3 regions of the Streptomyces kanamyceticus genome follow, and region 2 is predicted to be linked to each of the others. Evidence: riboswitches for the same ligand, from Rfam matches in the RefSeq annotation. Region 2 holds a riboswitch; each other region holds the start of a gene.
The links. Region 2 has a riboswitch for cobalamin ahead of CP970_RS27125 (ABC transporter substrate-binding protein). Riboswitches for the same ligand answer to the same signal wherever they lie in the genome.

Region 1: another riboswitch for cobalamin. It lies ahead of CP970_RS14285 (ribonucleoside-diphosphate reductase subunit alpha); the one in region 2 lies ahead of CP970_RS27125 (ABC transporter substrate-binding protein).
Region 3: another riboswitch for cobalamin. It lies ahead of CP970_RS01420 (energy-coupling factor ABC transporter permease); the one in region 2 lies ahead of CP970_RS27125 (ABC transporter substrate-binding protein).

The regions. Positions count from the first base shown of each region.
Region 1 covers NZ_CP023699.1:3,535,625-3,538,823, reverse strand. Annotated here, with positions in the region: gene CP970_RS14285 (ribonucleoside-diphosphate reductase subunit alpha) at 1-1,783, opposite strand, end outside; cobalamin riboswitch at 1,912-2,035, opposite strand; gene CP970_RS14280 (GNAT family N-acetyltransferase) at 2,111-2,605, opposite strand; gene mctP (monocarboxylate uptake permease MctP) at 2,692-3,199, opposite strand, start outside.
Region 2 covers NZ_CP023699.1:6,311,605-6,314,803, forward strand. Annotated here, with positions in the region: gene CP970_RS27115 (amino acid permease) at 1-670, shown strand, start outside; gene CP970_RS27120 (Mov34/MPN/PAD-1 family protein) at 764-1,186, shown strand; cobalamin riboswitch at 1,188-1,330, shown strand; gene CP970_RS27125 (ABC transporter substrate-binding protein) at 1,376-2,347, shown strand; gene CP970_RS27130 (FecCD family ABC transporter permease) at 2,440-3,199, shown strand, end outside.
Region 3 covers NZ_CP023699.1:357,628-360,826, forward strand. Annotated here, with positions in the region: gene CP970_RS01410 (LysR family transcriptional regulator) at 1-787, shown strand, start outside; gene CP970_RS01415 (methyltransferase family protein) at 801-1,322, opposite strand; cobalamin riboswitch at 1,490-1,673, shown strand; partial or broken gene CP970_RS01420 (energy-coupling factor ABC transporter permease) at 1,704-2,422, shown strand; gene CP970_RS01425 (energy-coupling factor ABC transporter substrate-binding protein) at 2,422-2,775, shown strand; gene cbiQ (cobalt ECF transporter T component CbiQ) at 2,782-3,199, shown strand, end outside.

The DNA of each region.
Region 1 (3,199 bases), 2.8 Mb from region 2:
AGGTCAGCTCGACGCCGTAGTGGTCGGGGTGCAGGACGCCGCGCGCGGTGCGGGTCTTCTCCCAGGCGGGCAGCGGGCCGTTGCGCTCGGCGAGGTCCGCGGACGCCTCGTACGAAGCGAGCATGATGCGCTCGGCGATGCGGGTGGAAAGGGCGCGCGCCTCGGGGGAGTCGAACGGCAGCTTCAGCTGGAAGAAGACGTCCTGGAGGCCCATCGCGCCGAGGCCCACCGGGCGCCACTTGGCGTTGGAGCGCCCGGCCTGCTCGGTCGGGTAGAAGTTGATGTCGACGACGCGGTCGAGGAAGGTGACGGCGGTGCGGACGGTCTCGTCGAGCCGCTCCCAGTCGATGTCACCCTCGCGTACGAACGATCCGAGGTTGACCGAGCCGAGGTTGCAGACGGCCGTCTCCCCGTCGTCCGTCACCTCCAGGATCTCCGTGCAGAGGTTGGAGGAGTGCACCGTGTGGCCGGGCTCCGCCGTCTGGTTGGCGGTGCGGTTGGCGGCGTCCTTGAAGGTCATCCAGCCGTTGCCGGTCTGCGCGAGGGTGCGCATCATGCGGCCGTACAGGTCCCGGGCCGGGATGGTCTTCTTCGCGTGACCCGCGGCCTCCGCCGCGCGGTAGGCGGCGTCGAACTCCTCGCCCCACAGGTCGACGAGCTCGGGCACGTCGGCCGGGGAGAACAGCGACCAGTCCTGGTCGGCGGCGACCCGGCGCATGAACTCGTCGGGGATCCAGTGCGCGAGGTTGAGGTTGTGCGTGCGGCGCGCGTCCTCACCGGTGTTGTCGCGCAGCTCCAGGAACTCCTCGATGTCGGAGTGCCAGGTCTCCAGGTAGACCGCGGCCGCGCCCTTGCGGCGCCCGCCCTGGTTCACGGCCGCGACCGAGGCGTCGAGGGTCTTCAGGAACGGCACGATGCCGTTGGAGTGCCCGTTCGTGCCGCGGATCAGCGAACCGCGGGAGCGGATGCGGGAGTAGGAGAGCCCGATGCCGCCCGCGTGCTTGGAGAGCCGCGCGACCTGGTGGTAGCGGTCGTAGATCGAGTCGAGCTCGTCGAGCGGGGAGTCCAGGAGGTAGCAGGAGGACATCTGCGGGTGCCGGGTGCCGGAGTTGAACAGCGTCGGCGAGGACGGCAGGTAGTCCAGGCGGCTCATCAGGCCGTACAGCGCGGCGACCTCGTCCAGGGCGCGGGCGCTGGCTGTCTTTGCATCAGATGCAGTCTCCGCGAGGCCGCTCGCCACGCGCAGCATGAAGTGCTGCGGGGTCTCGATGACCTGCCGGGTGATGGGGTGGCGCAGGAGGTAGCGGCTGTGCAGGGTGCGCAGGCCGAAGTAGCCGAAGCGGAAGTCCGCGCCGTCCGCGAGCGCGGCGTCCACGAGCGCGTCGAGCCGGGCCGCGTGCTCGGTGACGAAGGACGCCGTGCGGTCGGCGATCAGGCCCTCGCGGTGGCCGACCGCGACGGAGTCGGTGAAGGAGCGCACGCCCTGCGTGGCCGCTTCCTCGCGGATGCCGATCGACAGGAGCCTGGCGGCGAGCTTGGAGTACGCCGGGTCCTCCGAGATGAGCCCCGCGGCCGCCTCGGTCGCCAGTTCCCGCAGCTCGGCCACGTCGGCCCGGGCCGACCTGCCGCGCAGCGCGGCGGCGGCGACCCGCCCCGCGTCGGCGTCGGGCAGGTCGGCGGTGAGGTCGGTCAGGGTGCGCAGCAGCGCGGTCCCTGGCGCGTCGGTACCCTCGGCGGTCGGCGTGGTCGTCGCTGACGCAGGTTCGGCAGGCGCGATGGTCACGTGGAGCTCTCCCTCGCTCGGCTCTGGGCCAGGGGAGGGAATGGTGCACGGGCGCACCCGGGCAGGGCGGCGTACCGCGTCCACCGGCCCACTCCACGAGGCCCGGACGGTCGGCACCCGGGCCGGACGGCTCGGGTGCGCTGCCGGCAGGTCCTCGGACTTGCGGGTACGACAAAGACGTACACATACACCGTTGCGGGACAGTTCCGGACTTGCACCGGATTCCCCTGCGACGACAGCGAGCACGAGCATACATCTTGTGCCGGGTTTCTGAAGCAGGCCCACATCTTGTGTCGACGCCGAACGGCCGGTGGTGCGGAGAGTGTCCTAGAACGTCAACTCGTAGGTCAGCAGCGTCAGGTCGGGGATCGGCTGCCAGTCCCGCTCCGGGGTCCGTACGAAGCCGAGGCGCTCGTAGAGCCGGTGGGCGGCACGCATCGAGGGCTGGGTGGACAGGACGAGCCCCGTGCGGCCCGCGTCCCTGGCGCGCCGCAGGCACTCCCGCACCAGGGTCTCGCCCGCGCCCCTGCCGCGCGCCGCGGCGGATACGGCCAGCATGCGGATCTCCGCCTGGTCGGCCCGCGCGATGTCGGCCATCGGCCCGCCGGACGGGACGAAGGCCACGCAGCCGAGCGGCCCCTCGTCGGCCGCGGCCACCAGGACCTCGGTCTGCGCGGCGCGTCCCGCCACGTCCCGCAGCACCGAGAGGTAGGGGTCGTCGGCCCCGAGGCTCAGATGTCCGTCGTCGAGGTATGCCCCCGCGGTGAGGTCGCCCAACGCCTCGTACTCGTCGGGGCGCGCGTCTCTGATCGTGATGTCCATGTGGCGAAGTGTGCAACAGGGGTACGACGATGGGCCGCCGGTTTTCCGGCGGCCCATGTCGGGTGTGGAAGGAGCGGGTCAGGGGATCAGTGCCCGGCGCCGGCCGTCGCCTTCGGCAGGTCCTGGACCACGCCGGGATCGCCCGCGTCCGCCGTGTAGTCCCCGGGCGAGGTCTCGTCGATGCCCTCGGGGGCCTTCAGCGCCTTCAGGGCGAAGGTGAGGACCACGGTCACGATCACGTTCAGGACGAACGCGGTGAGGCCGATGTAGCCGATCTCACCGATGCCGGGGATCGTGTCGGACGAGCCACCGAAGTGCTTCTGCGTGGGCGAGGCGACGCCGTACGCCGCGAGCGTGCCGTAGACCATGCCGACCGCCCAGCCCGCGAGCAGCGCCCAGCGGTGGGGCCAGCGGGTGAACAGGCCGCCGACCAGCGCGGGCATCGTCTGCAGGATCCAGATGCCGCCGAGCAACTGGAAGTTGATCGCGACGGTCTTGTCCATGGTCAGGACGAAGACCAGCGCGCCCACCTTCACCAGGAGCGAGACCAGCTTGGAGATCTTGGTCTCCTGCTCGGGCGTCGCGTCGGGCTTG
Region 2 (3,199 bases):
CGTCTTCTACGTCGGCGCGCTCATCATGATCCTCTCGGTCGTCCCGTGGACGGAGTTCGTGCCGGGCGTCTCGCCGTTCGTCGCCGCCTTCGACAAGATGGGCCTCGGCATCGGCGCGGCGATCGTCAACTTCGTCGTCCTGACGGCCGCGCTCTCCTCCTGCAACTCCGGCATGTACTCCACCGGCCGCATGCTGCGCGACCTGGCGATGAACGGCCAGGGCCCGAAGTTCTTCACCAAGCTCACGAAGAACGGCCTGCCGCTCGTCGGCACGACCTTCTCCGCCGCGCTGATGCTGGTCGGCGTCTGGATCAACTACCAGTGGCCGGGCGAGGCGTTCAACTACGTCGTCTCCTTCGCGACCATCTCCGGCATGTGGGCCTGGATCATGATCCTGGTCTGCCAGATCAAGTACCGCCGCAAGGCCGACCGCGGCGAGCTCCCGCAGTCCACCTTCCGGGCGCCGGGCGCCCCGTACACGAGCTGGTTCGCCCTCGCCTTCATCGGCATGGTGATCGTGATGATGGGCATCGACAAGGACGCGCGCATCTCGCTCTACGCGGCTCCGGTCTGGGCCCTGATCCTCGGCGTCGGCTACCTGGTCATGCAGCGCAGGAACACCCAGGTGTCCGGCGGCGGCAAGGCCGAGCCGCAGGACGCGGTGAAGTAGCGCACGTAACGCGGCAACCGCTGGATCCCAGCATGTGGGCCGGTTCGTACCACTCCTCGGTACGGGCCGGCCCCTCTGCTTATCCTGGCTGCCATGCTGACCATCACCCAGGCCCTCCACGACCAGATCGTCGCGCACGCGCGCCAGGACCACCCCGACGAGGCCTGCGGTGTGGTCGCGGGCCCGGAGGGCACCGGCCGCCCCGAGCGTTTCATCCCGATGCTGAACGCGGCCCGCTCGCCCACGTTCTACGAGTTCGACTCGACCGACCTCCTCAAGCTCTACCGCGAGATGGACGACCGCGACGAGGAGCCGGTGATCGTCTACCACTCGCACACCGCGACCGAGGCCTACCCCTCGCGCACCGACATCACCTACGCCAACGAGCCCGGCGCGCACTACGTCCTGGTCTCCACGGCGGACACCGACGACGCGGGCCCCTTCCAGTTCCGCTCCTACCGGATCGTCGAGGGCGAGGTCACCGAGGAAGAGGTAAAGGTCGTAGAGGCATACTGATCTTTACTCAGCTTTACTCGGCCTTACCCAAGAGGGCGGCAGGAGCCAGGAAGCCGGTGCGAACCCGGCACGGTCCCGCCACTGTGACCCCACCCCCATTCAGGGGCGGGGGAGTCAGGAACTGACCTGCCGCCCTTCTCCACGCTACGCAGGGGACGCGGAAATCCCCTGGAGGAGGCAGCAACAGCCATGTCCCGACGTCACACCGGCATACGCGTGCTCGCCGCGGCCACCCTGCTCGTCCCGCTCGCCGCGTGCTCCTCGTCGGACTCCGGCGGTGACAGCGAGCCCGCCGCCAAGGCCGCGGGATTCCCGTACACCGTCACCAACTGCGGTGTGAAGACGACGTACGAGGCACCCCCGAAGCGCGCCGTCACCATGAACCAGCACGCCACCGAGGTGATGCTGGAACTCGGCCTCAAGGACCGCATGGCGGGGACCGCCTACCTCGACGACAAGGTCCTGCCGAAGTACGCGAAGGCATACGACTCCCTCCCCGTCGTCGCCAAGGAGTACCCCTCCTACGAGAAGCTGCTCGCCGCCAACCCCGACTTCGTGTACGGCGGTTACGCGAGCGCCTTCCTCGCGGGCGACGGACGAAGCCGCGGAGCGCTCGCCAAGTCCGGCATCGAGAGCCGCCTGAACATCGAGGGCTGCGCGAAGCGCCCCGTCACCATGAACGACGTCTTCCGCGAGGTCCGCGAGGTCGGCGCCACCTTCGGGGTGCGGGACCGCGCGGACACCTGGGTCGGCGGCGCCGAGCGCGAACTGGCCGCCACGGCGAAGAAGTCGAAGGGCAAGAAGCCCCGGTCCGTGTTCGTCTACGACAGCGGCGACAAGACGGCGTTCAGCGTCGGCGGCCGAGGCATCGGCAACGACATCATCAAGCGGGCGGGCGGCCGCAACATCCTCTCCCACGTCGACAAGTCCTTCGCCGACGCCTCTTGGGAGACGGTCGTGGACCGCAACCCCGAGACCATCGTGATCCTCGACTACGGCGCGACGACGCTGGCCCAGAAGAAGAAGCGCCTCCTCGACGACCCGGCCCTGGCCGACGTCCCCGCCATCAAGAACAAGAGCTTCGCGGTGCTGCCGCTTTCGGACATGGTGACGGGCGTACGAGCACCGGAGGCGGTGAGGAAGCTGGCGGCGCAGCTGTGAGCCAGGTTCGGACCGTGGGGAGCAAGTTCCAGCCCGTCCGGCGATTGAGGACGAGCCCGAAGGGCGATAAACGCAGGTCACGGGGGCAGCACCTGTTGATCTGCACCGTACTCACCGCAGCCCTCGCGGCAGCGACGGTCGCGGGGCTCGCCCTCGGCTCGGTGCGGATCCCCCCGGGCCAGGTCCTGGAGATCCTCACGGGAAACGCGGAACCCTCCCCGTTCCGCACGATCGTGCTGGACGTAAGACTCCCCAGAGTCCTGCTCGGCGCAGCCGTCGGCGCCGGACTCGCCGTCATCGGCACCGTCCTCCAAGCCCTCGTCCGCAACCCCCTCGCCGACCCCTTCCTGCTCGGCGTCTCCTCGGGCGCCTCCGTGGGCGCGGTCGGCGCCATCGTGCTCGGCGGCACCTTCGGTGTCGGCTCGGCCCTGGCGACCACGGTCACCATCCCCGCCGCGGCCTTCGTGGGCGCGCTGATCTCGCTGGTCCTCGTCTACACGCTGGCCCGCAGCGGCGGCGGCGGGTTCGCGACCGGCCGACTGATCCTCGCGGGCGTCGCCGTCTCGTACATCCTGACCGCCCTGACCAGCCTCATCCTGGTCACCGCGGACAGCGCTGACCACCTCAAGGAAGTCCTGTACTGGACGCTCGGCGGCCTCGGCAGCGCCCGCTGGGACATGCTCGCCCTGCCCTGCTGCGCCCTGGTCGTCGGCACGGCCCTGCTGATGGCGCTCGCCCGCCCCCTGGACCTGCTGCTCGTCGGCGAGGAGGGCGCCACCGTCCTCGGCCTGGACACGGCGCGCTTCCGCGCCGCGGTCTTCGTGCTCGCCTCGCTCCTGACCGGCGTCCTGG
Region 3 (3,199 bases), 6.0 Mb from region 2:
CCAGGTGGCGCGTCTCGAAAAGGAGCTGGGCGCCAGGCTGTTCGAGCGGACCAGCCGCCGGGTGCGGCTCACCGCAGCGGGAGAGGCCTTCCTGCCCGCGGCCCGCCAGGCCCTGGAGGCGGCCGAACGGGCCCGCGCGGAGGTCGCGGCGGCCTCCGGCCAGATACGCGGCACGCTGACCGTCGGCTCGATCCCCACCGTGACGGCCGTCGATCTCCCCGCGATCCTCGGGGACTTCCGCAGGCGCTACCCCCAGGTCCGGATCCACCTACGGGCCGGGGCCAGCGAACGGCTCGTCGGGCAGGTGCGGGACGGCGCCCTGGACGCGGCGTTCCTCGGGGTGCCGCCCGGGTTCCGCACCCAGGGCGTCCGCGACCGGGAGCTCGCCCTGGGGCGGCACGTCGCCGTGGTCGCCCCCGACCACCCCCTCGCCACGCGGGACAGGGTGGACCTCGGCGCGCTCGCCGGCGAACTGTTCGTGGACTTCGCCGACGGCAGCGCGGCCCGCGCCCAGTCGGACGCGGCCTTCGCGGCGGCGGGCCTGCGCCGTGAGGTCGCCTTCGAGGTGTCCGGCGTGGAGCTCATGGCCCGGATGGTCCGCAACGGACTCGGCATCGCCCTGCTGCCCGAACTGTTCGCCGCCGGACTCCACGGCCTGCGCGGCGTGCCCCTCACCAACGGTCCCGTCCGGGTGGAACGCCTCGTCTGGAGCCGCGCCGCCCCGTCCCCCGCGGCCGCCGCGTTCCTCGCGCTCCTCGACGTCGACACGCGGCTGCCCGCCGCATGACCGGCGGCGCCGGCTAGCGGCCGTCCGCCGGGCGGGCCGCCGGTTCGTACGCCCGCAGTCCGGGGATCCACGCCCGCACCACGCCCTGGTACACCTCGTACTCCGCTCCGAACTGCCGCCGCAGCGTGGGCTCTTCATAGGCGCGGACGAACGTGGCCATCACCGCCCACGCCACCAGGCCGTAGCCGAGCAGCAGGGGCCGCGCGAGGACCAGGCCCTGGGCCAGGATGAGCGCGACGACCGCCACGTACATCGGGTTGCGCACGTAGCGGTAGGCGCCGGTGATCACCAGGCGTTCCGTGGGCGCCACCGGAGCGGGCGTACCAAGGCCCTGCGCCACGAAACGGCCGAAGGAGTGCACGAGGAGCGCCGCCGAGCCGAGCAGCAGGGCCCAACCGAGCGCGCCCACCGACCAGTTCCAGGAACCGCCGGCCGACCAGGCGTCCGAGAGCCACCACGGCACCACGCCGGTCACCACCCCCGGTGCCACCACGAAGAAGACCACGCTGCCGACGGCTGCCACACCCTGACGCATGACATCAGCATGCGAGACCTGGTGCTCCGCCGGAAGGTCCGCGACGGGATACGGCAGGAAGGCATGAAGGTGCCGCCCCGCTCACGGGGCGTACGACGTGCGGGCGTGCGCTGGCGCGCGCCTCCGCCGCTCCCCATGCGCAGGTTGTCAGTTTGATCAGTTGCGGACTACTGTCACGACGCCTTGGTGAACGGGAAATCCGGTGTGATGCCGGTGCGGCCCTCGCCACTGTGATCGGGAAGTCCGGCTCCAGCCCTCGCGGCAGCCACTGGGTGCGCAAGCCCCCGGGAAGGCGGAGTCCGGTCGGTACGACCCGTCAGCCAGGAGACCGGCCAAGGCGCGTTGTCCATCCACGAGGTGCTGGAGAGGGTCTGCCGAGCCATGCACATAGCCGAGGGTTTCCTCCCACCGGCGCACGCGATCGCCTGGGGCGTAGCGTCCGCGCCGTTCGTCGTCCACGGAGTCCGTTCCCTGACCCGTGAAGTCAAGGAACACCGGAGAGCACCCTGCTCCTCGGTGCCTCCGGAGCCTTCACTTTCGTCCTCTCCGCCCTGAAGATCCCCTCGGTGACGGGCAGTTGTTCGCACCCGACGGGGACCGGGCTCGGCGCCATCTTGTTCCGGCCGCCGATCATGACCGTGCTCGGCACCATCACGCTGCTGTTCCAGGCCCTGCTGCTCGCCCACGGCGGGCTCACCACGCTCGGGGCCAACGTCTTCTCGATGGCGATCGTCGGGCCCTGGGCCGGATACGCCGTCTACCGGCTCCTCAAGCGGTACGACGTGCCGCTGATGGTCGCCGTGTTCTTCGGCGCCTTCGTCGCCGACCTCTCCACGTACTGCGTCACCAGTGTCCAGCTGGCCCTGGCCTTCCCCGACCCCAGCAGCGGATTCTTCGGCGCGCTCGGCAAGTTCGGCGGCATCTTCGCCGTCACGCAGATCCCGCTGGCCGTCAGCGAGGGCCTGCTCACCGTCGTGGTGATGCGGCTGCTCGTGCAGTCCAGCAAGGGCGAACTCACCCGGCTCGGCGTCCTGCTTCAGCGCAAGGCCGGTGCGGAGAGTGCCGTGATCAAGACGGAGAAGACGGGGGCCGGTGCCTGATGAACCGGAACGCGAAGATCAATACGCTGCTGCTCCTCATCGTCGCCGCGCTCGCGGTGCTGCCCCTGGCACTCGGCCTCGGCGACGACAAGGAAGAGCCGTTCGCCGGTGCCGACGCGCAGGCCGAGTCGGCGATCACCGAGATCAAGCCGGACTACAAGCCCTGGTTCTCGCCCCTGTACGAGCCGCCCTCCGGGGAGGTCGAATCGGCGCTGTTCGCGCTGCAGGCGGCCCTCGGCGCGGGCGTGCTCGCGTACTACTTCGGGCTGCGCAGGGGGCGTCGCCAGGGCGCGGAGCGCGTGCGCGCGCAGGACGACGCGGAGGGCGCGCGCCCCGAGACCGAAGAGGTCTGACCCCGCGTGCTGCCCATCGACGCGGCGGCGCACAGCAGTCGCTGGCGCCGCCGCCATCCCGTGGACAAGGCCGTGCTCGGGCTCGGCCTCACCGTGCTCGCCATCTCGCTGCCGCCCTGGCCCGGCGCCGTCCTCGTCCTGACCGCCGCGCTCGCCGTGCTGCTCGGCCCGGCCGGTGTGCCGCCGCGCAAACTGTGGCGTGCCTACCGCGTGCCGCTCGGCTTCTGCGTCACCGGCGCCGTGACCCTGCTCGTCCAGGTCGGCGGGCCCGACGGGTTCGTCACGCTCGCCGACGGCGGCCCGGCGCGCGCGGGCGGGCTGCTCCTGCGGACCTCTGCGGCCTCGCTCGGGGTGCTCCTGTTCGCGTTCACCACGCCCATGTCGGACCTGCTGCCCCGCCTGGTCAAGGCCGGGGTGCCCGCGC